Regions from separate parts of the Streptomyces sp. NPDC102402 genome, predicted to be linked through region 2. Evidence: riboswitches for the same ligand, from Rfam matches in the RefSeq annotation. Region 2 holds a riboswitch; each other region holds the start of a gene.
The links. Region 2 has a riboswitch for thiamine pyrophosphate ahead of thiO (glycine oxidase ThiO). Riboswitches for the same ligand answer to the same signal wherever they lie in the genome.
Positions count from the first base shown of each region.

Region 1: another riboswitch for thiamine pyrophosphate. It lies ahead of thiC (phosphomethylpyrimidine synthase ThiC); the one in region 2 lies ahead of thiO (glycine oxidase ThiO).
Region 3: another riboswitch for thiamine pyrophosphate. It lies ahead of ACIRJR_RS11970 (purine-cytosine permease family protein); the one in region 2 lies ahead of thiO (glycine oxidase ThiO).
Region 4: another riboswitch for thiamine pyrophosphate. It lies ahead of ACIRJR_RS26560 (thiamine ABC transporter substrate binding subunit); the one in region 2 lies ahead of thiO (glycine oxidase ThiO).

Region 1 is NZ_JBIWKR010000001.1:555,395-562,405, forward strand. Features, by position in the region: gene ACIRJR_RS02255 (metallophosphoesterase) at 1-888, shown strand, start outside; gene ACIRJR_RS02260 (hypothetical protein) at 1,068-1,892, shown strand; gene thiC (phosphomethylpyrimidine synthase ThiC) at 1,998-3,800, opposite strand; TPP riboswitch at 3,793-3,926, opposite strand; gene ACIRJR_RS02270 (YibE/F family protein) at 3,998-5,353, shown strand; gene ACIRJR_RS02275 (SsgA family sporulation/cell division regulator) at 5,417-5,854, opposite strand; gene ACIRJR_RS02280 (IclR family transcriptional regulator) at 5,956-6,723, opposite strand.
Region 2 is NZ_JBIWKR010000003.1:925,654-932,664, forward strand. Features, by position in the region: gene ACIRJR_RS13735 (deoxyribonuclease IV) at 1-651, opposite strand, end outside; gene pknB (Stk1 family PASTA domain-containing Ser/Thr kinase) at 750-2,675, opposite strand; gene ACIRJR_RS13745 (thiazole synthase) at 2,800-3,594, opposite strand; gene thiS (sulfur carrier protein ThiS) at 3,597-3,827, opposite strand; gene thiO (glycine oxidase ThiO) at 3,824-5,044, opposite strand; TPP riboswitch at 5,042-5,154, opposite strand; gene ACIRJR_RS13760 (hypothetical protein) at 5,206-5,547, shown strand; gene ACIRJR_RS13765 (NAD(P)/FAD-dependent oxidoreductase) at 5,576-6,811, shown strand; gene ACIRJR_RS13770 (Rv2175c family DNA-binding protein) at 6,874-7,011, shown strand, end outside.
Region 3 is NZ_JBIWKR010000003.1:548,246-555,256, forward strand. Features, by position in the region: gene ACIRJR_RS11955 (hypothetical protein) at 152-712, opposite strand; gene ACIRJR_RS11960 (hypothetical protein) at 776-3,076, opposite strand; gene ACIRJR_RS11965 (hypothetical protein) at 3,114-3,608, opposite strand; TPP riboswitch at 3,944-4,037, shown strand; gene ACIRJR_RS11970 (purine-cytosine permease family protein) at 4,027-5,442, shown strand; gene ispG (flavodoxin-dependent (E)-4-hydroxy-3-methylbut-2-enyl-diphosphate synthase) at 5,654-6,823, opposite strand.
Region 4 is NZ_JBIWKR010000010.1:152,883-159,893, reverse strand. Features, by position in the region: gene ACIRJR_RS26565 (ABC transporter permease) at 1-875, opposite strand, end outside; gene ACIRJR_RS26560 (thiamine ABC transporter substrate binding subunit) at 923-2,017, opposite strand; TPP riboswitch at 2,089-2,205, opposite strand; gene rlmN (23S rRNA (adenine(2503)-C(2))-methyltransferase RlmN) at 2,282-3,388, opposite strand; gene ACIRJR_RS26550 (phosphatidate cytidylyltransferase) at 3,666-4,751, opposite strand; gene frr (ribosome recycling factor) at 4,751-5,308, opposite strand; gene pyrH (UMP kinase) at 5,424-6,200, opposite strand; gene tsf (translation elongation factor Ts) at 6,359-7,011, opposite strand, start outside.

The DNA of each region.
Region 1 (7,011 bases), on a different contig from region 2:
GTGATCAAGCGGGGCGACACCGTCCAGGTGCAGGCGGTGCCCGAGGCCCGGTCCTCCGGCGGATCCGGACGGGGGCCGCTGTTCGTCGTCGGCGACGTCCACGGCTACCTGGACGAGCTCCTGGCCGCACTTCACGAGCAGGGTCTCGTCGACGCCGACGGCCGGTGGGCGGCCGGCACCGCCAGGCTGTGGTTCCTCGGCGACTTCACCGACCGCGGCCCGGACGGCATCGGCGTCATCGACCTCGTCATGCGGCTCTCCGCGGAGGCCGCGGCGGCCGGCGGGTACTGCAAGGCCCTCATGGGCAACCACGAACTGCTCCTGCTCGGCGCGAAGCGGTTCGGCGACACCCCGGTGAACTCCGGAGCGGGAACGGCGACCTTCCAGGCCGCCTGGCTGCTCAACGGCGGCCAGAAGACGGACATGGAGCGGCTCCAGGACGTCCATCTCCAGTGGATGGCCCGGCTCGACGCGGTCGTCGAGGAGGACGGGCACCTGCTGATGCACTCCGACACGACGGCCTACCTCGACTACGGATCCACCATCGAGGACGTCAACGACACGGTGCACGCCATTCTGACGCGGAACGACGCCGACGAGTGCTGGGACCTCTTCCGCAAGCTCACCAAGCGCTTCGCCTTCCGCGACGAGGGCGGCGCACAGGCCGTCCGCGACCTGATGGCGACGTACGGCGGGCAGCGCGTCGTCCACGGTCACAGCCCCATTCCGTACCTGCTCGGTGAGGTCGGGTCGGAGGACGGCGAGGACGTGCAACGGACCGTGGTGGACGGCCCGCACGTATACGCGGACGGGCTCGCCATCGCCATGGACGGCGGAGTGACCATGGCCGGAAAGCTGCTGGTCGTCCAACTTCCCCTGCATGACTGACGAGTACCGGGGAAGACGCATCACGACCTGACACGTCGACGGCTGGGCCTATTTCCGGAAACCCCCTGTCACCCCGCGCCGTAGGCGCTCTACCATCGGCGTATCAGTAGCAGGCTCTCCTCCGTTTCGCCCGACCGCACGGCCCGCACGGCCGGTCAGGCACTACGGAGCATCGGGGGATGCACATGAAAAGCGCTCCGCACCTGCTGGCCGAGGACCGCCCGGAATACGAGCGGATCCTTGCCGACGCGCTGCGTCACGCCCACGAACGGCCGGATCTGGACGGGGTCGGCGACCGTCTCAACACGGAACAGCTGCGGACGATGGCGCTCAACGCCACCCTGCTGATCACCGCGGCGGCCGCCACCGAGTACGACCACTACGTGAAGGTCCGCAGCGAGCTGCGCGGGCCGGAGGCCCCGGATGCCCACGCGTCCGTCCTCGGGACGGCCACGGACGAGGCCGATCCCACGGGGGCCGGAACCCTGGCGGTGATCGCCGTGCTGGCGCCCGTCCTCGCAGGTGCGGCCGCCCTGATATTCCTGCTGATCGGGTACCCCCTGAAGGCACTCAGCCCCGCCCCGGCCTTCGCCGGAACCATGGTCGCCGCCGGCTGGTTCTTCGCGGCCGTCGCCGCCGCGGCCATCCTGGTCGCCGCGGTGGGGCTCCTCGTCACGGCCCTGCGCAACGGCGCCACCGCGCTGCCCGCCGTGGACGAGGAGGAGGAACTGCCGGAGGATGTCGCGCGCGCCCGGGAGGCCTGGCGCCACGCCCTCCTGGAACGTGGCATCCTGCCCTTCCTCCGGGACGCGCTGGCCGACCCGACCGCGGGACCCGCGTCGCGGATGCCGCACCGATCGGCCAACCGGATCCCGAAGATCGGCTACAGCAGACCCGACTTCTCCGGGCCGGAGGACGGCCCGTCGGCCGGCCCCCGGCCGACCTTCACCAGCCCCGACTTCACCAGTCCGGACTTCGGCGGCCCGGAGCACCAGCCGGAGTGACCAGGCGGAGGCGGGCGGAGCGGGACGGCCGGGCCGGAGCGATCAGGGCCTGGTGAGGGTGACGCCCAGGTCAGGGCGGCACCCTCACCCACCCAGGAGAAGGCGTCAGTCGGCGATCGGCAGATAGACCCTGTTGCCCGCCGCAGCGAACTCCTTGGACTTCTCGGCCATCCCCGCCTCGATCTCGTCCTGCCCGTCCCCGTGCTCCCGCCGGATGTCGTGGGAGATCTTCATCGAGCAGAACTTGGGGCCGCACATCGAGCAGAAGTGCGCGGTCTTGGCCGGTTCGGCCGGCAGCGTCTCGTCATGGAACTCCCGTGCGGTGTCCGGGTCGAGCGCCAGGTTGAACTGGTCCTCCCAGCGGAACTCGAACCGGGCGTCGGACAGGGCGTCGTCCCACTCCTGCGCCCCGGGGTGCCCCTTGGCGAGGTCCGCCGCATGCGCGGCGATCTTGTACGTGATGACGCCGGTCTTCACGTCGTCGCGGTTCGGCAGCCCCAGGTGTTCCTTGGGCGTGACGTAGCAGAGCATCGCCGTCCCCCACCACGCGATCATCGCCGCACCGATTCCGGAGGTGATGTGGTCGTAAGCGGGGGCGACGTCGGTGGTCAGCGGGCCCAGCGTGTAGAACGGGGCCTCCTCGCAGATCTCCTGCTGGAGGTCGATGTTCTCCTTGATCTTGTGCATCGGGACATGCCCCGGGCCCTCGATCATCGTCTGGACGCCGAACCGCTTGGCGACGGTGTTGAGCTCGCCGAGCGTGCGGAGTTCGGCGAACTGCGCCTCGTCGTTGGCGTCGGCGATGGAGCCGGGGCGCAGACCGTCGCCGAGCGAGTACGTCACGTCGTACGCGGCGAGGATCTCGCAGAGGTCCTCGAAGTGCTCGTACAGGAACGACTCCTTGTGGTGCGCGAGGCACCAGGCGGCCATGATGGACCCGCCGCGCGAGACGATGCCGGTCTTGCGGCGGGCCGTCAGCGGGACGTAGGGCAGCCGGACCCCGGCGTGCACGGTCATGTAGTCGACGCCCTGTTCGGCCTGCTCGATGACCGTGTCCTTGTAGATCTCCCACGTCAGCTCCTCGGCCCGGCCGTCGACCTTCTCGAGGGCCTGGTAGAGCGGCACGGTGCCGATGGGCACGGGGGAGTTGCGCAGGACCCACTCGCGGGTGGTGTGGATGTTGCGTCCGGTGGAGAGGTCCATGACCGTGTCGGCGCCCCACTTGGTCGCCCAGGTCATCTTGTCCACCTCCTCCTCGATGGAGGAAGTGACGGCGGAGTTGCCGATGTTGGCGTTGACCTTCACCAGGAATCGCTTGCCGATGATCATCGGCTCGATCTCCGGGTGGTTGACGTTGGCCGGCAGGACCGCCCGGCCGGCGGCGATCTCCTCGCGCACGACCGCGGGTTCGACGTTCTCCCGGATGGCGACGTACTCCATCTCCGGGGTGATCTCGCCCCGACGGGCGTACGCGAGCTGCGTGACCGGCTGCCCGTCGCGGCTGCGGCGTGGCTGACGGGGGCGGCCGGGGAACACCGCGTCGAGATTGCGCAGACCACCGCGCGGGGAGGTGTGCTTGAGCCCGTCGTCCTCGGGGCGCGCGGGACGGCCCGCGTACTCCTCGGTGTCCCCACGGGAGATGATCCAGTTCTCCCGGAGCGGGGCGAGGCCGCGCCGTACGTCGGTGTCGGTGGCCGGATCGGTGTACGGCCCTGACGTGTCGTACAGCGTCACGTCCTTGCCGTTGGTGAGGTGCACCTGACGGACCGGCACACGGAGGTCCGGGCGTGAACCCTGGACGTATCCCTTGTGCCAGCCGATGGACTTCCCGGCCTCGTCGTCCTTCACATCCTGCGCATTCCGCGCATCCTGTGTCGAGGCAGGCGTGCGTGCGTCCGCTGTGGTCATGAGACCTACTCCCTACGCCGGCATTACCCGGTAACAGGTTCGGCGGTCGGCGCAGCGTGTCCCGTACGGATGTACGGAGGTCAGCGCCCTCTCAGCCCGGTGCTCCGAGCTCCCGCGTGTGCAAATGTGTCTCCACGCTAGCCTCCCGCCTGGCGTGCTGGCCAGAGGGCCTCCCTCGTTCTTGGGATGATCGCGGGGTGACGTCCCCCGGAAGCGCCCCCGAACCCCACGGCCCCGCAGCAGGCAGCACCCAGAGTCATGCACACGGCCACACACACAGCCACGGTCCCGCCGCGCCCGTGTCCAAGCACCTGCGCAAGGTCATCGCCGCCGTGGTGATCCCCTTCGCCGCAGCGGTACTGGTCGGCCTGGTGGCGTTCTGGCCGGGAGGGGCACCCGCCCATGAACGCACGGGTGTCGGCTTCGACCGGCAGACCCAGGACGGGCGGGTGACGAAGGTCGTCGCGGTCGACTGCGCGGATGTCAACGCCTCGCAGGTACCTCCGACGGGCGACACCTCCACTCCCTCGGGACGGGAAGCCGTCGACGAGCAGTCGGGGGAGTGCAAGAAGGCAACGATCGAAGTGACCACCGGTGAGGACAAGGGCCGTACGTTCGTCGAGGTCGTCCAGCCCGACGCGCCGCGCCAACTGCGGGAGGGCCAGGGAGTGGTCGTGGCCTACGCGCCGGACGCGCCCCGGGACCTGCAGTACTCGGTGACCGATGTGGACCGCACGGTCCCGATGGCGCTGCTCGCGGGGATCTTCGCCCTCGCGGTGGTGGTGGTGGGCAGGCTTCGCGGACTGATGGCACTGATCGCGCTCGCCGTCTCCTTCGGCGTGCTGACCCTGTTCATCCTCCCGGCGATCCTGCAGGGATCGAACCCGCTGGTCGTCGCGGTGATCGGGGCCAGTGCCATCATGCTGATCGCCCTCTACACCTGCCACGGCCTGACAGCCCGCACCTCCGTGGCCGTGATCGGCACCCTCATCTCGCTGCTGCTGATCGGGCTGCTGGGCTCCCTGTTCATCGGCTGGGCCGGCCTGTCCGGCAACACGGACGACAACACCGGCCTCATCCACGGGCTGTATCCGGACATCGACATGAGCGGCCTTCTGCTGGCCGGGGTGATCATCGGCTCCCTCGGCGTCCTCGACGACGTGACCGTCACCCAGACGTCGGCGGTGTGGGAACTGCACCAGGCCGACCCGACGATGGGCGTGCGAGGGCTCTACCGGGCGGGCATCCGGATCGGGCGCGACCACATCGCGTCCGTCGTCAACACGCTCGTGCTCGCCTATGCGGGCGCGGCGCTCCCTCTGCTGCTGCTCTTCTCGATCGCGCAGAGCAGCGTGGGCACGGTGGCCAACAGCGAACTGGTCGCGGAGGAGATCGTCAGGACGCTGGTCGGATCGATCGGGCTGGTCGCCTCGGTGCCGGTGACGACGGTGCTCGCGGCCCTGGTGGTCTCCGCGGACCGCACGGGGCTCGGCGCGGAAGCCGCGGCTCCTGCACCCGCACGGACCGGGAGGGGCCGACGCCGCAAGACGTGAGCCGGGACACCGGACGCGTCACCACGGGCCCCCGGTGTCCGATGAACGGCCGGACCTTCCTCTTCAGCCGGCGTTCTGCTCCTTGGCGAGGATGCGACCCAGTGCCTCTTCCAGATTGCCGTCGAAGTCACCCAGCGTGTGCTCCTGCCCCAGTGGCACCAGCTTGTCCGTCCGGTCGAGAAATGCCACCAGAGGCGCCGTGCCGGCCCTGAAGAGCGCACGGTCGGCGCCGACCTGAAGGCGGATGTGCACATCCGACAGCCCCTCGGGATCGGTCGGGCCGATGTGCACATCGCCGTCACCACTGGGGCTGTTGAGACCGTCGAGCAGCAGCTCACGGCCGAATGCCCAGGTGACGGGGGCGTCACCTGGCAGGTGGAAGGTCATCCGGATCGCATATGGATCACTGACCTCGTACCGGAGCTCCACCGGAATACGGAAGGAGAGCTCCTCGGAGACGAGGAAGCTCATCATGACCTCTGCTTGAACCGACTCGCGCATCGTTCAACCCCGCAGTAGATGAAACTGGCCAGGAATGATCCCCCATGGCCCTATTGACGCCATCGTGATGCACGCGATAGCAGATCACAAGGAGTGATTTTTCAGATACTGATAGAGAACACGAACGAGCGCAACAGAGTGGTCACTTCACAGCGTAGTTGTTCGACTGCGGGGAGCAACCGTTCTTCTTGGTGCAGTGGGAGAGAAACAGCCATCGCCGCCACGGCACTACCGACAGTGATCGGAATGGCCGCACAGACCGTCCCCATGACGTACTCCTGCCGTTCGACGACAGGTTCCGTATGTTTCATCGACCGCAGTCGGCGCAGGAGCGCCTGACGGTCCCTTACGGAGTAACGCGTCAGCGGACGCACGGGGTGCCGGTCCAGGTGATCCTCACGCTCCCGCTCGTCGAGCTGGGCCAGGAGGCACTGTCCGAGGGCGTGGGCATGACCCGTCTCGCGGAACGAGGCCCACTCGCGGACAGCGGGAACGGCAGGGGTGTCGGCGACGGCGACCATCTCGATCTCGCCATCCTTGTACAGGGCGCAGTACACGGGAGCCCCGATGACGTCCGCCCAGTGGGCGAGGGAATCGACGATCACCCCGGGACGCGGGGTAGCCGGGCCGCCGCCCAGACGTTCGGCCGCGGCCCCGAACAGGAAGACGCCGTTCTCCCTGCGCAGATAGCCCTCATGGGTCAGGGTCCGCAGCAGGTGATAGGCGGTGGGGAGGGGAAGTCCGGCCTCCCGGGCGAGCTGCTTCGCCGGCGCCCCGTCCCGATGGGTGCCCACAGCCTCCATAAGTCTCAGCGCCCGCTGAACCGAACCGATCAACGTCGGGACAGCGGTACTCGATGCCGTGGTCACAGGTCACCCCCAGGCATGGTGACGGGCTGTCAGCCCTCCCGCGGGGGCCGCCCCCACGGGCCCGCCGCGAGCCTGGGGTCCGGAGACCGGACGGTCGCACAAACCACTGGGCAGGATGATGACGGACCGTCATTTCCCAGCTGGCGGCAGCGGTACGCCACTGTATCGGCACGCACAGTCACGGGAGAGGTTTCGTCCTGGACTTAGCTCCGCTGGGCTAACGGCCGAATGAACGACCTGTCATGCGGGCCCCCGGCACCGCATGATCCACCACCCGCCGCCCGCCGT
Region 2 (7,011 bases):
GATCAGCTTCAACCGCCCCTCGCCGACCGTCTCCACCAGCAGATCCAGGGTCTGCCGCATCCCGACGGGGCCCGTCAGGTCGTGCCCCGCCGCGTAGATGTGGCAGGTGTCCAGGCAGATCCCCAGCTTGGGGTGGGAGTCCAGGGCCTCGAAGTACGGGCCGAAGTCCCAGGTCCGCGAGCAGAGCGAGGAGCCCTGGCCGGCGGTCGACTCCAGCAGCAGGTACGGATCGTCGTCACGCGTCAGCTCGTCCAGCAGCGGAAGCATGTGCGTACGCACCTGGGCGAGGGCCTCCTCGCGCGGGCGTCCGCCGGTCGCCGAGCCGGTGTGCACCACCACACCGAGGGCGCCGATCTCCCTCGCCCGGCGCAGCGAGTGGCGCAGCGACAGGACCGACCGCTCGACCGTGGCCTCGGTGTGCGAGCCGAAGTTGATCAGATACGGGGCATGGACGTACGCCGGGACCGACTCGGCCGCGCACTGCGAGCGGAACAGCTCGTCCTGTGCCGGATTGCCGGACGGCGTCGCCCAGCCGCGCGGATTGGCGACGAAGACCTGGACGGTCTCCGCCGCCAGCTCCCGTGCGTAGCCGAGGCCGGTCTTGGCCAGTCCACCGGCCACGGGAACGTGACCGCCTACAGGGTTGCGCATGTTCCGCCTGTCCTCGATGTGCCCGGGGCCTCTCGTCCGGATCATGCCGGGCTCGCGTGCCCCGCTCCGCGATCCGGCCTGATCCGAACGGAGAGACCCTAGAGCCCCTTGGTCCTGATGGTGATCGTGGAGCCCTCCGCGGCCGTCTCGCCGCCCTCGACCGACTGGCTCCCGACCGTGTCGCTGAACGAGAGGAAGGGGCGGTCGACCTTGACCTCGAACCCCGCGTCCTCCAGGGTGCCCCGGGCCTCGTCGACGTCCTTCCCCGTGACATCGGGGACCTGGAGCATGCGCGGCCCCTTGGAGACCGTCAGCTCCACCGTGTCGCCCTCGGCGGCCTCGGCACCGCTGCCGGGCGACTGCCGGGCGACCTCGCCCGCCGCCTCGGGGGAGTTGACCCGCTCCGTCAGCACCTCGGCGTCGAGGCCCGCCTCGTCCAGCGCCGTCCTGGCGTCCTCGACGGAGAGGCCCGTGACGTCGGGGACGTCGACGGGGCTGCCCTTGCTCACGACCAGGGCGACCGCCGAGTCCGGGTGGCGCTCGGTGCCGGCACGCGGATCCGTACGGACCACCTTGCCCCGGTCGGTCTCCTCGCTGAACTCCCGGGTCACCATCCCGGGCGCGAGTCCCGTCTCCTTGAGCGCGCGCCGGGCGTCCGCGAGGGCGAGGCCCTCGACATCGGGCACCTTCACGATCTCAGGGCCGCGCGAGATCACCAGCTTCACCGCGTCGTTGCCCCGGATCCGCTCACCGGAGCCGGGATCACTGCTGATCACCGTGCCTCGCTTCACCGTGTCGCTGTAGGCACGGTCGACGCCCTTGAGGTCGAGGCCCTCGTCCGAGAGCCGCCGCTCGGCCGCGCTCTGGGTCTGGCCCAGGAGCGAGGGGACCCGGGTGAACTGACCGGAGTTGATGTACCAGACGCCCGCGCCCGTCCCCAGCACCAGCAGGACGGCCACGATCACGGCGAGCATCCCGCGACGGCCCCGGCCGGAGAAGGACCGGCGGCGTCCGCGCCCCTGCTCCCCGGGCACCGACGGGGCCGGCATCTCCAGGCGGCTGGTGTGGTGCGCGGTGCCCTGGCCGGCCGGGATCACCCGGGGGATCACGCTCGTACGGTCCTCGGCGGCGTCGCGCGACTCCGCGATCGCCTGCGGGGGCACCGCGTCGAGCTGCTCCTCGGTGAGGTCCGCGCGTATCTCGCGGGACCGCGCGAGAAGCGCCACCGCGTCGGCGGGACGCAGATCGGGATCGCGTGCCGTGGCGACGGCCACCAGCTCGTCCAGCCCGCCGGCCAGGCCCGGAACGGCACCGGACGGTGCTGGGACGTCCTGGTTCAGGTGCTGGTAGATGACCTGTGCGGCGGTGTCCCCGGCATGGGGCTTGCCGCCGGTCAGCATCTCGTAGAGCACCACACCGCAGGCGTAGACGTCGGACCGGGTGTCGGCCGTCCCCTGCTCGATCTGCTCCGGGGCGAGGTACGAGACCGTGCCCAGGAGCGAGCCCGTGGTGTCCGTGGCGGTCCCCACGGCTCGTACGAGGCCGAAGTCCGCGACCTTCACGCGGCCGTCGTCCCCTATCAGGACGTTCTCCGGCTTCATGTCGCGGTGGACGAAGCCCGCGCGGTGGGCGGCCCCGAGGGCGGCCAGCACCGGTTCGAGGATGTCCAGGGCGGCGCGGGGCTGCAGCGCCCCGCGCTCGCGCAGGACGTCACGCAGGGTGCACCCGGCGACGTACTCCATCGCCAGGTAGACGTATGCGCCCTGGGCGCCCTGGTCGAAGACACCCACCACATTGGGGTGGGCCAGCCGCGCGACGGACTTGGCCTCGCGGATGAAGCGCTCGACGAACGCGGCGTCGGTCGCGAGCGCCGGGTGCATCACCTTGAGGGCGAGCACACGGTCGAGCCGGGTGTCCACGGCCCGGTAGACCGTGGCCATACCGCCGACGGCGATGCGCGCATCGATGCGATAGCGGCCGTCGAGCAGCTGCCCGACCAAGGGGTCCTGGAGGGTCGTGTCCACGGAGCGAGTCTACGAGCTGCCACGGACACCGCGGAGAGGTCACGGTCCCCGGGGGACTTTCCGGTGCGGAGCCGTGACAGGGGCATGCACGTGCTGTGACCGGGGGACGCCCCCCGGTGCCGGATCAGAAGGCCGGACGCTCCGGATCCAGCACCGCACGGCCCTCCACCGGGGACGACGCCTCCGCGAAATGGCGGCGCGGGATCCGTCCCGCCCGGTACGCGAGGCGCCCGCCGTCCACGGCGTGCCGCATCGCCGCCGCCATCAGCTCGGGTTCCTGTGCCCGGGTCACCGCCGAGGCGAGCATCACAGCGTCACAGCCCAGCTCCATCGCCAGCGCCGCGTCCGACGCGGTCCCGGCACCGGCGTCCAGGATCACGGGGACCTCCGCCCGCTCGGCGATCAACTGGAAGTTGTGGGGGTTGCGGATGCCGAGCCCCGACCCGATGGGGGAGCCCAGCGGCATGATCGCCGCACACCCCACGTCCTGGAGCCTGCGGGCCAGGACCGGGTCGTCGTTGGTGTACGGAAGGACCGTGAAGCCGTCGTCGACGAGGACCTCGGCCGCGTCCAGCAGCTCGATCGGATCGGGCAGCAGGGTCCGCTCGTCGGCCACCACCTCCAGCTTGATCCAGTCGGTGCCCAGCGCCTCCCTGGCCAGCCGGGCGGTCAGCACGGCCTCACCGGCGGTGAAACAGCCCGCGGTGTTCGGCAGGACCCGGATGGAGAGGCGCTCCAGGACGGAGAGCACCGAACCCCGCACGGTCGGGTCGAGCCGGCGCATCGCCACGGTCGTCAGCTCCGTGCCCGAGGCGATCAGCGAGCGCTCCAGCACGTCGAGGCTGGGCGCACCGCCGGTACCCATGATCAGCCGGGACGAGAACGTCGTGGAGCCGAGCGTGAAGAGATCGTCGGACATGGTCAGCCTCCCTGGACGGCGGTCAGGATCTCGACGCGGTCGCCGTCGCGGAGAGCGGTGGCGGACCACTGGCCGCGGGGGACGACGGCCTCGTTGACCGCGGCGGCGACCCCGGAGGGAGCCGCGGTCAGCTCCCCGACCAGGGCGCCCAGCGCGGTGCCGGCGGGGACGGCGCGCTGCTCCCCGTTGACGGAGACCCTCACGGGGCCGGCGGACGGCACGGACTGTGTCATGCGGGCTGCTCCTGGGAGGCGGGGGTGGTGGCTTCGGGGCCCGGGAGCCGCGAGGCCCCCGGGGAGGCGGCCGCCGGCGCGAAGCGGCGCGGTGCGAAGGGGCGGCCCAGTTCGGGCAGCTCGCCCGTGGTGAGCACGTGCGCCATCACGTCGCCGGTCACCGGGGTCAGCAGCACCCCGTTGCGGTGGTGGCCGGTGGCCAGGTGCAGGCCGTCCAGCGCGGTGGGGCCCAGCAGCGGCGCGTTGTCCGGTGAGGCGGGCCGCAGCCCGGCCCGGGTCTCGGTCAGCGGCAGCTCGGTGATCCCGGGCACCAGCTCGTGGGCGTCCCGCAGCAGCTCGTAGACCCCGCCCGCGGTGACGGTGGTGTCCCAGCCCTGCTCCTCGGTCGTCGCGCCGACCACCAGCTCGCCGTTGGCGCGCGGCACCAGGTAGACGTGGCTGCCGCGCACGACGGCCCGCACCGTCCTGCTGAGGAAGGGGGCGTACGCGGGCGGCACCGTCAGCCGCAGCACCTGCCCCTTGACCGGGCGTACGGGCGGGACGACCGCCTCGGGTATCCCCGCGAGCCGGCCGCTGAGGCTGCCTCCGGCCAGGACCACCTGGCCGGCGGCGAGATCCGTACCGTCCGCGAGAACGGCTCCCGTAGCACGGCCGCCCGTGACGGAGAGCCGTTCGACCCAGGCGCGGCGGAAGCGCACGCCCGACCGCTCGCACGCCGTGACCAGGGCCGAGGCGAGCCTCCTGGGATCCACCTGGTGGTCGCCGTCGACCCGGAGCCCGCCGCGTACGCCGGGGGCGAGCATCGGTTCCAGACGCCGGCACTCGCGGCCGGTGAGCCACTCCGACCGCAGCCCCGAACGCTGCTGCAGGGCGTGCAGTTCCCGCAGGTGGGCCCGGTCGTCGGAGTCCAGGGCGACGGACAGCGTGCCGCAGGCCCGGAAGGCGGTCTCCTGCCCGCTCGCCTCCTCCAGCTCGGCCACGAAGTCCGGATAGCGCGCCGCGGACGCCATGTTGAGGCCGAGCAGCATCTGCTCCCCGTAGTGGAGCTCGGTGACGGCGGCGAGCATCCCGGCCGCCACCCGGGCGGCCCCGCCGCCGGGTTCCGGGTCGGCCAGCGTCGTGCTCAGACCACGCTGTGCGGACCGCCAGGCGGTCACCAGCCCGATGATGCCGCCCCCGACGACCAGGACGTCGGAACTCTGTACGGAGATGCGCATGGGCGTCCAGCCCCTCCCTTCGCCGGCATGACCCGGATCAGGTTCGTACGGTCGGAGGCCGGCCAGCCTCCCTCTCAGCCCGGTGCGTCCGGACTCCCGCGAGTGTCTTACGGTGGCCAGCCTAGACCCCACCGGCCGATGCCAGTAAGGGAGCCGTACCCGTGGCCCGTTCGCTCGACGGACTCGTCCTCTCGCCGGTCGCCGACCAGGCCCCCGGCCAGGTCGGGACCCGGACCCGTTTCACGTACCACGAGCGGGAGGGCCGGATCTGGGCGGAGTACGCGGGCGGCGACATCGTCCGCGGGCATCTCGTCGGGACGCGGGACGCGGACACCCTGGACTTCCGCTACGTCCAGCTGAAGCAGGACGGAACGACCTCCTGCGGGCACTGCGGATCGACCGTCACCGACCTCCCTGACGGCCGCGTCCGCCTGGACGAGACATGGGAGTGGGAGTCCCAGGAGGGCAGCGGGACGAGCGTGGTCGAGGAACTCGCCGACTGACGTCACGTCAGGTGATTAGGGTGGACGGGTGAGCGAGCAGACAGAGGATCCGCCTGCGGGACACCCGCGCGGAGTCGTGATCGTGGGCGCGGGCATGGCCGGGGTGCAGACGGCCGTGGCCCTGCGCGAACAGGGCTTCACCGGCCCGGTGACGCTGATCGGCGCCGAACCGCACCAGCCGTACGACAGGCCGCCGCTGTCCAAGGCGGTCCTGCTCGGCAAGGCCGAGGACTCCGCCTTCGACGTCGACTTCGAGGAGCTGGGCATCACCCTGCGCCTGGGGCTGGACGTGGCCGGCCTGCGGGCCGGGGCGCACGAGCTCGACACGGCCGAGGGGCCCGTCGCCTACGACGTCCTGGTCCTCGCCACCGGGGCGGAGCCCGTCGCTCTGCCCGGCACCGAGGGCGTCCCCGGTGTGCACCTGCTGCGCACCCTCGACGACGCAGCGCGGCTGCGGCCCGTCCTGGAGCGGCGGCACGACGTGGTCGTCGTCGGCGCGGGGTGGATCGGCGCCGAGTTCGCCACGGCCGCCCGGGCGGCCGGCTGCGCGGTCACCGTCGTCGAGGCCGCCGACCGTCCTCTCGCGGGCACGATGCCCGCCGAGGTGGCCGCTCCGATGGCCGCCTGGTACGCCGAGAGCGGAGCCGAACTCCTCACCGGGGCCCGGGTGGAACGTGTCGAAGAGGGCTCCGTCCACCTGTCGGACGGCCGGACGGTCCCCGCCGGGGCGGTGGTCGTGGGGATCGGAGCGCGGCCCGCCACGGCGTGGCTCGCGGGTTCGGGCATCGCGCTCGGCCCGGACGGCTCGGTCACCGCGGACAGCTCGCTGCGCACCTCGCTGCCCGACGTCTACGCGGTGGGCGACTGCGCCTCCTTCCCCTCCGCCCGCTACGGGGAACGGCTGCTGGTCCACCACTGGGACAACGCCCTCCAGGGCCCCCGGGCGGTCGCCTCCGCCCTCACGGGCCGGGCGGCCGGGGCGTACGACCCGGTGCCCTACTTCTGGTCCGAGCAGTTCGGGCGCTTCGTGCAGTACGCGGGCCATCACGCCGGTGCCGACACCCTCCTGTGGCGGGGCGCTCCGGCGGACCCCTCCTGGACTGTCTGCTGGCTGCGGCAGGGGGTCCTGGTGGCGGTGCTGGCGGTGAGCCGGCCGCGCGATCTGGCACAGGGACGCAAGCTCGTCGAGGCGGGCGCGCGGATCGATCCGGCACGGGCCGCCGACTCCTCCGTACCGCTGAAATCGACGGTGCTCCAGGGGTAGGCGCGGCCTCGTACGCCCGGCCCGGCTACCGACTGTCGGTCCGGGATGGCACGCTTGTCCCTGTGACCGAGATTGACGCAAAGATCGATGCTCTCGTCCCTGCCTGGCTCCACCTTCCCGACATCGCGGAAATGCTCGATGTCGAGGTGACGCGCGTACGGCAGCTGGTCAAGGAAGGCCAGCTGATCGCCGTACGACGT
Region 3 (7,011 bases), 380 kb from region 2:
GTCAAGCCGACGGCGCACAGCCTCCGTCATGCCTGATGGGTGAGGACCGCGGGACGGGGACCCGGGGCCGGGGTCCGGTCTCCGGGGCCCCGGGGGAGCCGGACGGGCGTTCCGCGCGCTCCGGGGAGCCGGTCCTCGCCGCGAGGCAAGGTCACCGACAGGCCGCCGACCGCTCGACCGCCTTGGTGTAGTCGGTGATCAGGCTCTTCATGGCTGCCTCGTCGTCGACGCCGGAGTCGAGGACCTGGACCACCGCGTAGAGGTCCTGTTCCGGCTGGTCCGACGACGTGCAGGAAGAGGCGGTCTTGCCGACGGCGGCCTTCCCGGTGTGGACGAATCGGCCGTCGTCCGACAGCGTTCCGTCGTCCGTGTCCGCGTATCCTTCTGAGACCGTCGCCGTGGTCTGCCCCTCACTCCACCATGCCTGGGTGAGACTCAGGGCAGCCTTGCCGTCCACGGACACGCTGCAGCGGGTCGTTCCGCCGTTCGGCTTCGAGGCGGCCGTGGAGATGGAGTCGCCTCCGGGCAGCGCGGCCTTCACCAGTGCGGGGTCCACGGGGATCCCGCACAGCGACGTGGGCACGGTGTACGCCTTCTCGGGCGGGTCGTCGCCTGAGCACGCCGACAGGGTGGAGGCGAGGGCGACGGAGGCCGACAGGGAGACGACCGCGCCGATGAACCGGTGGCGCCGGAGAGTTCCACGGACAGACAACGCGAGAAGCCTTTCGGGGTTGGGGCGGGGAGGACGCGGCGGACGCCGCACCCGGACATGCGATCAGATGTCCGTCTTCAGGTGCGGGGACATGAAGTCGGTGTTCGTGCCCGCGGCCCGGAATCCCTCCTGGGCGGCCGCGCGGGCCTTCTCGTCGATGCTGTCGTCCATCAGGTCGTCACGGTGGTGCGCCTTCGCCGCGTTCTCCACGGCCGCCTCGGTGTACCCCGCGTTCTGGTCGAGGCCGCTCTCCCACTTCTCGCCCATGACGCCGCCCGCGTCGTCCTTGGCGTGCCCCTCGGCGTCCTTGAAGAGGGCCTCCAGGACCATGCTGCTCGCCGTGTCCGCCACGCCGCCGGCCACCGCGCCCCCGATGGGGCTGGCGATGAACGACGTGCCGACGCCGATACCCGTGCCGATGCCTCCGGAGATGGCGTTCTTCCACTGGCCCACGGACTGGTCGAACTTCTTGTCGGACTCCTCTGCGGGCCCGGCGACCGCCTCCTGGCGGCCGATGGCCAGCGTGCCGGACACCTCGCCCGATCCGTGCGCGACCTGCTCGACGGCGAACTGCGTGTCGTTCGAGTACCGGGCGTCGGCCGGCAGGTCCGGGTTCATGTGGTAGTCCATGAGGTTCGCCATGTACGACTTGTTGGCCACCTCCACGGCCGCGTACCCCTCGGGATTCTGTCCGACGGTCACCAGCAGGGCGTTCACGTCACGGTGGTTGAGCGTGGCGGAGCTGCCTGCGACGGGGAACAGCCTGTTCGTGTCCTCGTCCTGGTCGTCGGTCATCGCCCGGTTGATGTCCGGCAGGTACTCCGAGGTGATCTGCCCGATGCTGTCGGACATGTAACCGTGCTTCGTGAGCCGTTCGTTGTCGTCCGAGACGGAGGACACGATGGACTCGAAGAGCTTGGTCTGCCCGTCGTTGTGGGCCGGGGTGTCCGCGGTCGGCAACTCGCCCGCCGGGTGCCCGGTCGTGGCGGCCTCCAGGGCGAGGGCGAGGTTGTTGCGGCCGGTGTTGTCGTCGTCGCCCTTGAGGTTGCTCTCCTGCGGCCACTCCCGCTCCTCGAACAGGTACTCGAAGGTGGAGAGCGGGACCTTCCCCTTCTTGCCGTTGTCGTCCGTGTCGCGCTCGAAGGGGGACTCCTCCTTGGAGACGTACCCCTCGTTGAAGAAGTCGGTCGCCGCGTCCGGACTGTTGGACAGGCCCTTGAGGTAACCGGTCAGCGGGTCGTCGCCGCTGTCGTCACCGATCCGGTTGAGCCACGGGTCCATGCCCATGTGCTGCCACGCCATGTTGGCGTGCTCGCCGTTGCCGGTGAGTTTGCGTTCCGTCTCCATGAGCTTGGTGCCGTAGCTCTTGAGGAACTGGTCGTCGTAGTCGCCGGTCCGCATCAGGTTGCTCATGACCTGGAAGCCCATGGGGCCGCTGCCGTCCCGGCCGATGGGCTGGTCGCCGAGCCTGACCATGTTGCCCTTCCAGCTCGTCATGTCGGCCGAGTCGCTCTGCGTGGCGGTGGCGAGCGTCAGACCCAGATTGCGCTGGAGGTCGTCGAGCTTGTCGAGCCGTTCGCGGCCCACGTTCGGGTTCACGGCCGGGTCGTTGACGCCCTGCCAGAACGCGAGGGTCTTCTCGGGGCCGAGCTGCGTGGCGAACCGCTCGGCGAACAGCGGGTCGTCCTTGTACTTCTCCAGACCGCCGTTGATCTTGTCGAAATCGGCGGGTGTGAGGTCCTCGGGACTCTTCGCCGCGATCTTGGCGAGGTCCTCCGCGGCCTGGACCGCCTCCGCCGCGGAGTCGCGGTCCTTGTAGTCGGCGTCCGAGAAACCCATCTTGGCCTGGTCGGCTATCGCGGTCAGGACCTTGCTCGCCGAATCGTCGCTCTCCGAGGCCTTCTGGAGGATCGCCTGCACCTCGTCGCGCAGCGCGGTGACGTCACTCTCGCTGTGCTCGGGAACGGACGTGCCCTTCGCCGCCCGGTCCGGGTGGATGTTCATGGTGACGGTGAAACCGCCGCCGCCCGTGCTGGTGACGGTCAGATTCTTCTTCTGCCCCCGGGTGATGGCGGCCTCGAGATCCTTCTTGTACTGCCGGAGCTCGTCCCGGGTGTCACCGAGGATCTTGTGAATCGTGTTGGCCTGTGTGTGGGCGTCGCCGAACTCGCCGGCGGTCTTGCCGACGAACTCCTTGGTGACCTGGGCGTTCATGCCGGCCCAGTTCCCGGTGTTGGCGGCCTTGTGCAGTCCGTCCTCGGCCTGTTTCCTCAGCTCCACGAGGTGGCGTACGAGCAGGCCCCAGTCGGAGACGGCCTCGTCGAGCGTCGTGAAGTTGGCGAAGCGCAGCGCGTCGAGATCCATGAGGTGTCGTTTCTCCTGTACGTCTGTGTTCGCGCCGCTACTTCTTGGGCTCGTACGCCGGGTTCTTCCTGCCCGGCTCGCCGGCCCGCTCGTCGAATCCGGCGTCCAGGGTCTCGATGCTGCTCACCTGCCGCTGGATGTAGTGCTCGTCACCGGCGTGCACCTTCTTGGTGACCTGCATGTGGTTGGAGATGTGGGCGCACGCGTCCATGAGCGACTTCAGTTGCTCCTCCCACCGGTTCGACACGTGCTTGAGCCCGCCGCCCAGCGCGAAGCCCTGGCCGCTCAGGTCGCCGGCGGCCTTGTCACTGCTGGGAACGGCCACACGGGCCTTGTTCCAGAGGTTGTCGTAGAGGCTGTGCGCCTGGCTGCCGATCTTCGCCAGGTCGCCCTGGTCCACCTTGAGGTCGCCCGTCTGCCCCGGCAGAGCCATGGAGCCCCCGCCGCCGGGGTCGAGTTGGTTCAACTGCATTCCGGTCGACTGCCGGCCGGCGGCCTCCGCCTTCAGCTGCTCCCACTCGTCCCATGCCATGGGTGACCCTTCCCCGCGTACCGGTCCCGCCGCTTCGCACCCGGCGGGTGCCTCGGTTTCAGGCCAAGCTAGCAACTCGCCCAGACGTTCACATGGGGTGAGTCCGGATCCTCGAGCAGCGGTTGTGTGCATCCCGTGGAGGCTGCCGGGAGTGACGCGGACCGAATGCCTGTTTCATCCGGACGAGGCCGGTCTGTCTGCCTGCGACCCGCGCGACGAGCGTGACCCGATCGACATCCGATCCGCGCGGAACCATCCCGGCGCGCCGTTCCGGCTCCCGTGCCGATCGGCCCCTCCGGCCGGGCCCGGACGGCCGCCCGGCTATCCTGGCCGCCGAACCGGACACGGGGTGCCCCGCAGGGGGCTGAGAACACACCCGTCGAACCTGAACCAGTTAGCACTGGCGGAGGGATGTCTCATGCCGTTGCCGTACGCCCAGGAAGACCGTGCGATCGGGAAGCGGGCGGCCCCGGACCCGGGTTCCGCCTTCGAAGGCCGCATGCCCGCGGCCCCCGGCGACCTCCGGGTCGAGACGCACGGGACAGCCCCCGTCCCCGAGGACCGGCGCTACGGCGGCCCCGGCCGGCTGTTCACCGTCTGGTTCGCCCCCAACCTGACCATGACCGGTGTCTTCACCGGCACCGTGGGCATCGCCCTCGGCCTGGACTTCGCCACGGCGCTCGTCGCCGTCGTGCTCGGCACGCTCGTGGGGGCGGTGCCCACCGCGTACCTCGGCACCTGGGGAAGCCGGACCGGAGTCGGCCAGATGTCCCTCGCGCGGCTGGCGTTCGGCCGGGGCGTCGTGCTGCCCGGCGCGCTGCAGTGGCTGTCCTCGATCGCCTGGGACGCGCTGATCGGCCTGTTCGGCGGGGACGCGCTGGCCCAGCTGTTCGGCTGGCCCTTCTGGCTGGGCGTACTGGTCATGATGGCCGCCCAGGGTGCGCTCGGCGTACTGGGGTACGAGGCGATCCACCGGTTGCAGACCGTGATGACGTTCGCCCTCGCCGCCGCCTTCGCCGTGCTCTCCGTGAAGCTGCTGGACGGCGTCCACCCCGCCGCCTCCGGCACCGTGCACGGAGGCGACCGGGCGGGCGCGTTCGTCCTGACGTGCACGATCGCCCTGAGCCTGGCGCTGTCGTGGGCCCCCTACGCGAGTGACTTCAGCCGGTATCTCCCGCCCACCACCTCGCGGACGCGCATGTTCTGGTGCACGCTGCTGGGCATCAGCGTCTCCTTCGTGGCGGTCCAGACGCTCGGCCTGTGGGGCGCGTCCGTCTTCACCGACCAGACCGCACGCGGGATCGACACCCTGCTGGGCGGGGGAGCGCTCGGGGCCTTCGGTCTGCTCGCCGTGGCGCTCGCCGCGCTGTGCAGCAACGCCATGAACGACTACAGCGGGTCGCTGGCGCTGCAGGCGATGGGGGTGCGCGTGCCGCGCCCCGTCGCCGCCGCGCTCGCCGCCGTGCTCGGATTCCCGCTCGTGCTGTGGATGCACGCCGCCGACACGACGGCGCGCTTCCAGAACGTCCTGCTCCTGGTCGGTTACTGGATCCCCGGCTTCGTCGCGATCGTGGCCGTCGACTGGGTGGTGCGCGCCAGGGCCCGCGGCGGCGCACCGGTCGACCTCGCGGCCGAGAGCGCCGTCGGCCGGCCGTGGTGGCCGGCGCTCACCGCCTTCGGGGCGGCCTTCGCCGCGGCGGTGCCGTTCATGAGCACCGGCCTGTACGTCGGGCCGGCGGCGAAGGCCCTTCATGGGGCGGACCTCGCCTACGGCGTGGCGTTCATCGTGGCCCTGGTGCTCTACGCCCCGCTGCGGCTGCGCCTGCGCTCCTGACGGACGGGTCACCGGATCGCGCGGCGCGGACCGGCCGTACGGCGATGAGCGGGTGGTCGGGCCCGACCGGGCCGAGGCCTTCGGCGCCGCCCCCGGGAGATCCCGGACCGTCGAGGAACCCGGCGTCCGCCCTGTGGTGGTCCGTCCGGTCTCCGGGGACGCCGTCCTCGTGGAAGACCGCCTCGGCGGGGCAGACCGGTCCGCGGCGTGATCACTCGGCGCTCTCGTGCCCGGCGGAGGGGGCGGTCCCGGCGGAGCCGTCGTCCTCGTCCTGCCGCATCAGCTCGGCGAGCTTGAACGCCTCCTCGATGAGCGTCTCGACGATCTTCGACTCGGGTACGGTCCGGACGATCTCGCCCTTGACGAAGATCTGCCCCTTGCCGTTGCCGGACGCGACACCGAGATCAGCTTCCCTGGCTTCCCCGGGGCCGTTCACCACACACCCCATGACGGCCACGCGCAGCGGGATGTCCATGCCCTCCAGCCCGGCCGTGACCTCGTCGGCCAGCTTGTAGACGTCGACCTGGGCGCGCCCGCAGGACGGGCAGGACACGATCTCCAGGCCGCGCTGCTTGAGGTTCAGGGCCTCCAGGATCTGGAGGCCCACCTTGACCTCCTCGGCGGGCGGCGCGCTCAGGGAGACGCGGATGGTGTCGCCGATGCCCTGGGACAGCAGCGCGCCGAACGCGACAGCCGACTTGATGGTGCCCTGGAAGGCCGGGCCGGCCTCCGTCACTCCGAGGTGCAGCGGGTAGTCGCACTGAGCGGCGAGCTGCTTGTACGCCTCGACCATGACGACGGGGTCGTTGTGCTTCACGGAGATCTTGATGTCCCGGAAGTCGTGCTCCTCGAACAGCGACGCCTCCCACAACGCGCTCTCGACCAGCGCCTCCGGAGTGGCCCTGCCGTACTTCTTCAGCAGACGGCGGTCGAGCGATCCCGCGTTGACCCCGATGCGCACCGGCGTCCCGTGGTCCTTGGCGGCCCGCGCGATCTCGCGGACCTTGTCGTCGAACTGCTTGATGTTGCCCGGATTGACGCGCACGGCCGCGCACCCGGCCTCGATGGCGGCGAACACGTACTTCGGCTGGAAGTGGATGTCCGCTATCACCGGGATCTGCGACTTGCGCGCGATGGTCGACAGGGCGTCGGCGTCGTCCTGGGTGGGGCAGGCGACCCGGACGATCTGGCAGCCGGAAGCGGTGAGTTCGGCGATCTGCTGGAGGGTCGCGCCGATGTCGGACGTGCGGGTCGTGGTCATGGACTGGACCGATACCGGGGCGTCGCCGCCCACGGGTACGGTCCCCACGTGGATCTGGCGGGTGGTGCGTCGCAGGGCCGGCCTCGGCGGCACCGTCGGAACTCCGAGAGCGACAGGCATGACAGGTCCCCAAACGGTCGGCCGGTCCGGGTGGGCCGGGCTGTGGCTGATGGCTGTGCGTCGTCGAGGGCTGTGGACGTGCTGGAGGAGTGCGCGGCGGCGGGAGCACCTCGCGGGCAGCCGGTGCACGGGCGTGCCGCGCGGTCGTCACCGTGCGGGTGGGCGCCGGTCGCCCGTCGGCCCGCCCG
Region 4 (7,011 bases), on a different contig from region 2:
GGCAGCAGGACGAGCAGGAGCACGGTCAGCAGGACGCCGCCGAGCAGCGCACGCTGTCCGGCCCCGCGCGGCGGCCGGGAGGTCTGCGCCGGATCGACCAGCCGCAGTGCGGTCTCCCTGCGCCGTACGGTCCACGCGTGCACGGCGAGGATCCCGCCGACCGCCGCGAACTGCACCAGGGTCAGCACGGCGGCCGTCGGCAGGTCCAGCAGCTGCGCGGTCTGCCGGTAGATCTCCACCTCAAGCGTGGAATAGGCCGGGCCGCCGAGGATCTGGACGACTCCGAAGGAGGTGAAGGTGAAGAGGAAGACCATCAGGGCGGCGGCTGCCACCGCCGGGCCCAGCGCGGGCAGGGTCACCCGCCGCCATGCCGCGAACCGTCCCGCCCCGAGGACCCGTGCGGCCTCCTCCTGGCGGGGGTCGAGCTGCGCCCACAGGCCGCCCACGGTCCGTACGACGACGGCGTAGTTGAAGAAGACATGGGCGAGCAGGATCGCCCACACGGTGGTGTCGAGCCTGACCCCCCACAAGTCGTCGAGGAAACCGCCGCGCCCCAGCAGGGCGAGGAACGCCGTGCCCACCACGACGGTGGGCAGCACGAACGGCACGGTCACCACGGCCCGCAGCAGCTGCTTGCCGGGGAAGTCGAAGCGGGCGAAGACGTAGGCGCCGGGCAGCGCGATCAGCAGGGTGAGCACGGTGGAGGCGAGAGCCTGCCAGGTCGTGAACCAGAGGACGTCCAGGATGTCGGGCCGGCTCAGCACCGTACCGATCCGGCCGAACTGCCAGTCACCCTCCGCCTTCAGGCCCCTCCCGACGATCGCGGCGACGGGATAGGCGAAGAGCAGCCCGAAGAACGCGACGGGCACGGCCATCAGGCCGAGCCGCACCGCGTTCCCCCTCCACGCGGTACGCGCGCGGGCTACTTCACGACGAGCGAGGACCATGACTGGACCCACTGCTCACGGTTCTTGGCGATCTTCTCCGGGGCCACCGTCGTCGGCTCGTCCACGGTCGCGCCGAACTTCGTGAAGAGCTCCGGCAGCTTCGCGTCCTTCACCACCGGGTTCACGAACATGTTCAGCGGCATGTCCTCCTGGAACCGCTTGCTGATCAGGAAGTCCAGCAGCGCCTTGCCGCCCGCCTCGTTCTTCGCGCCGTCCAGCAGGCCGGCGAACTCGGTCTGGCGGAAGCAGGTGCCGGTGGCGACTCCTGTCGGGGCCTCGGTGGGCTTCGGATCGGCGTACAGCACCTCGACGGGCGGGCTGGAGGCGTACGAGACGACGAGCGGACGGTCGGCCTTGGTCTTCCTGCCGCCGGCCGAGCCGGAGAACTCCTCGTTGTAGGCCTGCTCCCAGCCGTCGACGGTCTTGACGCCGTTGTCCTTCAGCTTCTTCCAGTAGTCCTGGTAGCCGGTCTCGCCGTAGGTGGCGACGGTGCCGAGCAGGAAGCCGAGGCCGGGCGAGGAGGTCGCGGCGTTCTCGGTGACGAGGAGGTTCCTGTACGCGGGCTTCAGCAGGTCGTCGAAGGACTTCGGCGGGGCGAGCTTCCTGTCGGCGAAGTACTTCTTGTCGTAGTTGACACAGATGTCGCCGGTGTCGACGGGCGTGACCCGGTGCCGGTCCGCGTCGAGCTGGGCGTCGGCCGCGACACGGCCGAGGCCCTTCGCCTCGTACGGCGTGAACAGGCCGGCGTCCAGGGCGCGGGAGAGCAGGGTGTTGTCGACGCCGAAGAACACGTCGCCACGGGGGGATCCCTTGGTCAGGATCTCCTGGTTGAGCGCGGCTCCGGCGTCCCCGCTCTTGAGCACCTTGACCTTGTAGCCGGTCTCCTTCGTGAACTCCTTCAGCACGGCGTCCGAGGCGTTGAACGAGTCGTGGCTGACCAGCGTGACGGTCTTGGAGCCGGCCCCCGTGTCGCCGGAGGCCTTGTCGTCGGAGCCGCCGCAGCCCGCGAGCACGGTGACGCCGAGCGCGGCGGCGAGCGCCGTCGCGGCGTACTTCGTGGTGGTGTTCATCTGATTCCTCCTGGAGGTGACCAGGAAGAGACGCGGCCCTGCCCGCTCGGCGAGCGGGCAGGGCGCAACAGCTTGAGTAAGGTCCGAACTTCCTACCCGGAATGACCCGGGCGAGGTTCAGAGGGTCTGCGGCCGACCTGTCCTCGGTGCCGCACTCTCAGCGCTGTGGCGCTCCCCTGTCGGAATATGCAGTTGATTTCCTGGCCAGGCTACACCGGCCGGATCATGCCCGACCGGCCGGATAGCGCCGGTCCCGGAACCCCCTCAGCGCTCGGAGGCCGCCAGCTGCCCGCAGGCGCCGTCGATCTCCTGGCCACGGGTGTCCCGGACGGTGACCGGCACGCCGTGGGCTGCGATCGCCTCGACGAACGCCTTCTCGTCCTCGGGCCGCGAGGCGGTCCACTTGGAGCCCGGGGTCGGGTTCAGCGGGATGAGGTTGACGTGTACCCGCTTGCCCTTGAGCAGCCGGCCGAGCCTGTCGCCCCGCCACGCCTGGTCGTTGATGTCCCGGATCAGCGCGTACTCGATGGAGATGCGGCGGCCCGACTTCTCCGCATACTCCCAGGCGGCGTCCAGGACCTCACGGACCTTCCAGCGGGTGTTCACGGGGACGAGGGTGTCGCGCAGCTCGTCGTCCGGAGCGTGCAGCGAGACGGCGAGGCGGCACTTGAAGCCCTCGTCGGCGAAGCGCAGCATCGCCGGCACCAGGCCCACCGTGGACACGGTGATCCCACGCTGGGAGAGCCCCAGGCCGTCAGGCTCCGGGTCCGTCAGCCGACGGATCGCCCCGACGACGCGCTTGTAGTTGGCCAGCGGCTCGCCCATGCCCATGAAGACGATGTTGGAGAGCCGCGCCGGCCCGCCCGGGACCTCGCCGTCGCGCAGGGCCCGCATGCCGTCCACGATCTGGTGCACGATCTCGGCGGTCGACAGGTTCCGGTCGAGACCCGCCTGCCCGGTCGCGCAGAAGGGGCAGTTCATCCCGCAGCCCGCCTGCGAGGAGATGCACATGGTGACCCGGTCCGGATACCGCATGAGCACGGACTCGACGAGCGTGCCGTCGTGCAGCTTCCAGAGCGTCTTGCGGGTGGTGTCGTCGTCACAGCTGATGTGGCGCATGACCGACATCAGATCCGGGAACATCGCCTCGGCGAGCTTGTCGCGCGACGCGGCCGGGATGTTGGTCCACTCCGCCGGGTCGTGCGCGTACCGCGTGAAGTAGTGCTGCGACAGCTGCTTGGCGCGGAAGGGCTTCTCGCCGGTCGCGGCGACTGCTTCCTTGCGCTCGTCGGGGGTGAGGTCGGCGAGGTGCCGCGGCGGCCGCTTGGCTCCACGGGGCGCGACGAAAGTGAGTTCTCCGGGCTTAGGCATGGTTCCTCCAGTGTTACAGACACGCAGAGGTAGTAGGGACCGCGAGCGGCTCAGGAGAGGCGAGGGGCCCCGGACCCGGCTGCCGCCGGTCGCCCGACGGTGGCGTCGTGGCCCCTTCCGGGGCCCTTCGCCAGGCCCGGGGACGGCCCGGGCAGCGCGCGGACCGTGACCGATCGCACGCGCCGGCGTGGGAGCGCGCCGGCCGTGGGAACGCACGAAGGGCCCGCCGTGGACGGCGGGCCCTTCGTGACAGCGCGGTACGGAGCCGAGGGCCGGGTCAGCCCGATCCGACGAACAGCACCAGCAGCAGCCACACGACCGGCGCGCTCGGCAGGAGCGAGTCGAGCCGGTCCATGATGCCGCCGTGACCGGGCAGCAGCGTGCCCATGTCCTTGATGCCCAGATCCCTTTTGATCATGGACTCGCCCAGGTCGCCCAGCGTGGCGCTGACGGCGACCGCGAGGCCCATCAGCAGGCCCTGCCACCAGCTCCCGCCGTCGATCAGGAACTCCATGCACAGGGCGCCGGCCACCATGGCGAAGGCGACGGCACCGAACAGACCCTCACGGGTCTTCCCGGGGCTGATGCGCGGCGCCAGCTTGTGCGTCCCGAAGCGCCAGCCGACGGCGTACGCGCCGGTGTCGCTGACCACGGTCAGCAGGAGGAACGTCAGCACGCGCCACGCACCGTCGTCCGCGGTGAGCATCATGGAGACGAACGTCGCCAGGAACGGTACGTAGAACACGGCGAAGACACCCGCCGTGACGTCCTTCAGGTACCCCTCGGGCCGCTCCGTCATCCGCCACACGAGCACCGCGAGGGCCGTGAGCGCCATGGCTACCCAGGCGCCCTCCGCCTGCCGCACATAACCGGCGACCACCATCGCGGCGCCGCCGACGGCGAGCGGCACGAGGGGGGCGTTGATGCCCTTGCGCTCCTTGAGGCGGGAGGTGAGTTCCCAGAGACCGACCACCACCGCCAGCACGACCACGCCGACGAAGACGGCCTTCACGACGAAGAGAGAGCCGGCGACGAGAGCACCGAGACCGAGACCGACCCCTATGGCGGCACGCAGGTCACGCCCCGCGCGCTTCTTGTGCGGCGGGGACGGCGGCGGGGTGGACATGGGCTCCTGCGGCTTCTCGTCACGGAACGGGGGGCCGCTGACGCGCGCGGCGTCCCCGTTCCGGTCGTCGCGGTCGTCAGCGTCTCTACCTGCGTCGGGAACGTCCGGCACGATGGGCATGGGCCGAGTCTGCTGGGCGCCGTGCACATCGTATGCAGGACCCGCCGGAGCGGCCCCCATCTCGGGCGTGCTCCAGTAACCGGCTCCCTGCGGGGCGCCCCAGGAAGAGTCGTTCATCAGACTTCGAGCAGCTCGGCTTCCTTGTGCTTGAGCAGCTCGTCCACCTGCGCCACGTACTTCGCGGTGGTGTCGTCGAGCTCCTTCTCCGCGCGACGGACCTCGTCCTCGCCGGACTCCTTGTCCTTGACGAGCTTGTCGAGCGACTCCTTGGCCTTGCGGCGGATGGAGCGGATCGAGATCTTGGAGTCCTCGGCCTTGGTCTTGGCGACCTTGATGTACTCCTTGCGGCGGTCCTGCGTGAGCTCGGGGAACGTCACACGGATGATGTTGCCGTCGTTGCTCGGGTTGACGCCGAGGTCGGAGTCACGGATCGCCTGCTCGATGTTGCGCAGCGCCGTCTTGTCGAACGGGGTCACCACGGCCATGCGCGGCTCGGGGACCGAGAACGAGGCCAGCTGGTTGATCGGGGTCAGCGCGCCGTAGTAGTCGGCGACGATCTTGTTGAACATCGCCGGGTGCGCACGGCCGGTGCGGATCGCGGCGAAGTCCTCTTTCGCGACCACGACGGCCTTCTCCATCTTCTCCTCGGCCTCGAGGAGGATTTCTTCGATCACCACGTGCTCCTGCGTGTCTTGAGCGGACCCGTCATCGTCGGGCCCTGCGGATCCTGCGTCGCGTCCTCACCTGCACGGTGTCCGACCGGCAGGCCGTTGTCCATCTTGTGGGCCGTCAGGCCCGGGTGCTCCGGTCGCTCACCAGCGTGCCGATCTTCTCACCCTTGACCGCGCGGGCGATATTGCCCTCCTGCGTCAGTTCGAAGACGAGGATCGGGAGCTGGTTGTCACGGCAGAGGGTGATCGCGGTGGCGTCGGCGACCTTCAGGTCGCGGGCGATCACCTCGCCGTACTCCAGGGCGTCGAACTTCACCGCGCCGGGGTTGGTCCTCGGGTCGGCGTCGTAGACACCGTCCACGCCGTTCTTCCCCATCAGCAGCGCCTCGGCGTCGATCTCCAGGGCGCGCTGGGCGGCGGTCGTGTCGGTGGAGAAGTACGGCATTCCCATGCCCGCACCGAAGATCACGACGCGTCCCTTCTCCAGGTGCCGTACGGCACGGAGCGGGATGTACGGCTCCGCGACCTGGCCCATGGTGATGGCGGTCTGGACGCGTGAGTCGATGCCTTCCTTCTCCAGGAAGTCCTGCAGCGCCAGGCAGTTCATGACCGTGCCGAGCATGCCCATGTAGTCGGACCGCGCCCGGTCCATGCCGCGCTGCTGGAGCTCGGCGCCACGGAAGAAGTTTCCGCCGCCGATGACGACCGCGATCTCCGCTCCGTCGCGTACGACCGCGGCGATCTCGCGGGCGATGGCGTGCACGACGTCGGGGTCGACACCGAGACCTCCGCCACCGGCGAAGGCCTCGCCGGACAGCTTCAGCATGAAGCGCCCGGAAATCGTGCCGTCGTCGCGCTTGTGGTCACCCTGTGTGGCGTCCGCGCCCTTGTTCATGGAGATTCTCCTCGTGCACATACGAAGAAGGCCATTGCCGGTGGGTCTGTCGTCCCTCAGCGGCAATGGCCTCCTCGTCAGATCTGCGGTCGTCCGGCTGAGTGCAACCGACGACTGCACCAGACCCTATCGGGGTCCACCGTTGTTCGCGGACGGACTCAGATGCCGACCTTGATGCGCGTGAAGCGCTTCAGGGTGACACCGGCCTCGTCCAGGACCTTCTGGACGGACTTCTTGTTGTCCAGGGCGTACGGCTGGCCGAGGAGGGTGGCCTCCTTGAAGAAGCCGTTGACGCGACCCTCGACGATCTTCGGGAGCGCGGCCTCGGGCTTGCCCTCGGCGCGCGTGGTCTCCTCGGCGACGCGACGCTCGGCCTCGACGACCTCGGCCGGGACGTCCTCGCGGGAGAGGTACTTCGGCGCGAAGGCGGCGATGTGCTGGGCGAGGCCCTTCGCCAGGCCGGCGTCGGCCTTGTCCAGCTCGACCAGAACACCGATCTGCGGCGGCAGGTCGGGCATGGTGCGGTGCATGTACACGGAGACGTAGGCGCCGGTGAACTGCGCGAAGCGGTCCAGGACGATCTTCTCGCCGAGGGTGGCGTTGGCCTCGTCCACGAACGCCTGCACGGTCTTGCCGGGCTCGATCTCGGAGGCGAGGAGCGCCTCGATGTCGGCCGGGGAGGTCGCGGCGACGTGAGCGGCGAGCGTGTTGGCGACGGCCTGGAACTTGTCACCCTTGGCGACGAAGTCGGTCTCGCACTTCAGCTCGACCAGGACGCCCGACGTCTTGTCCTCGGAGATGAGGGAGACGA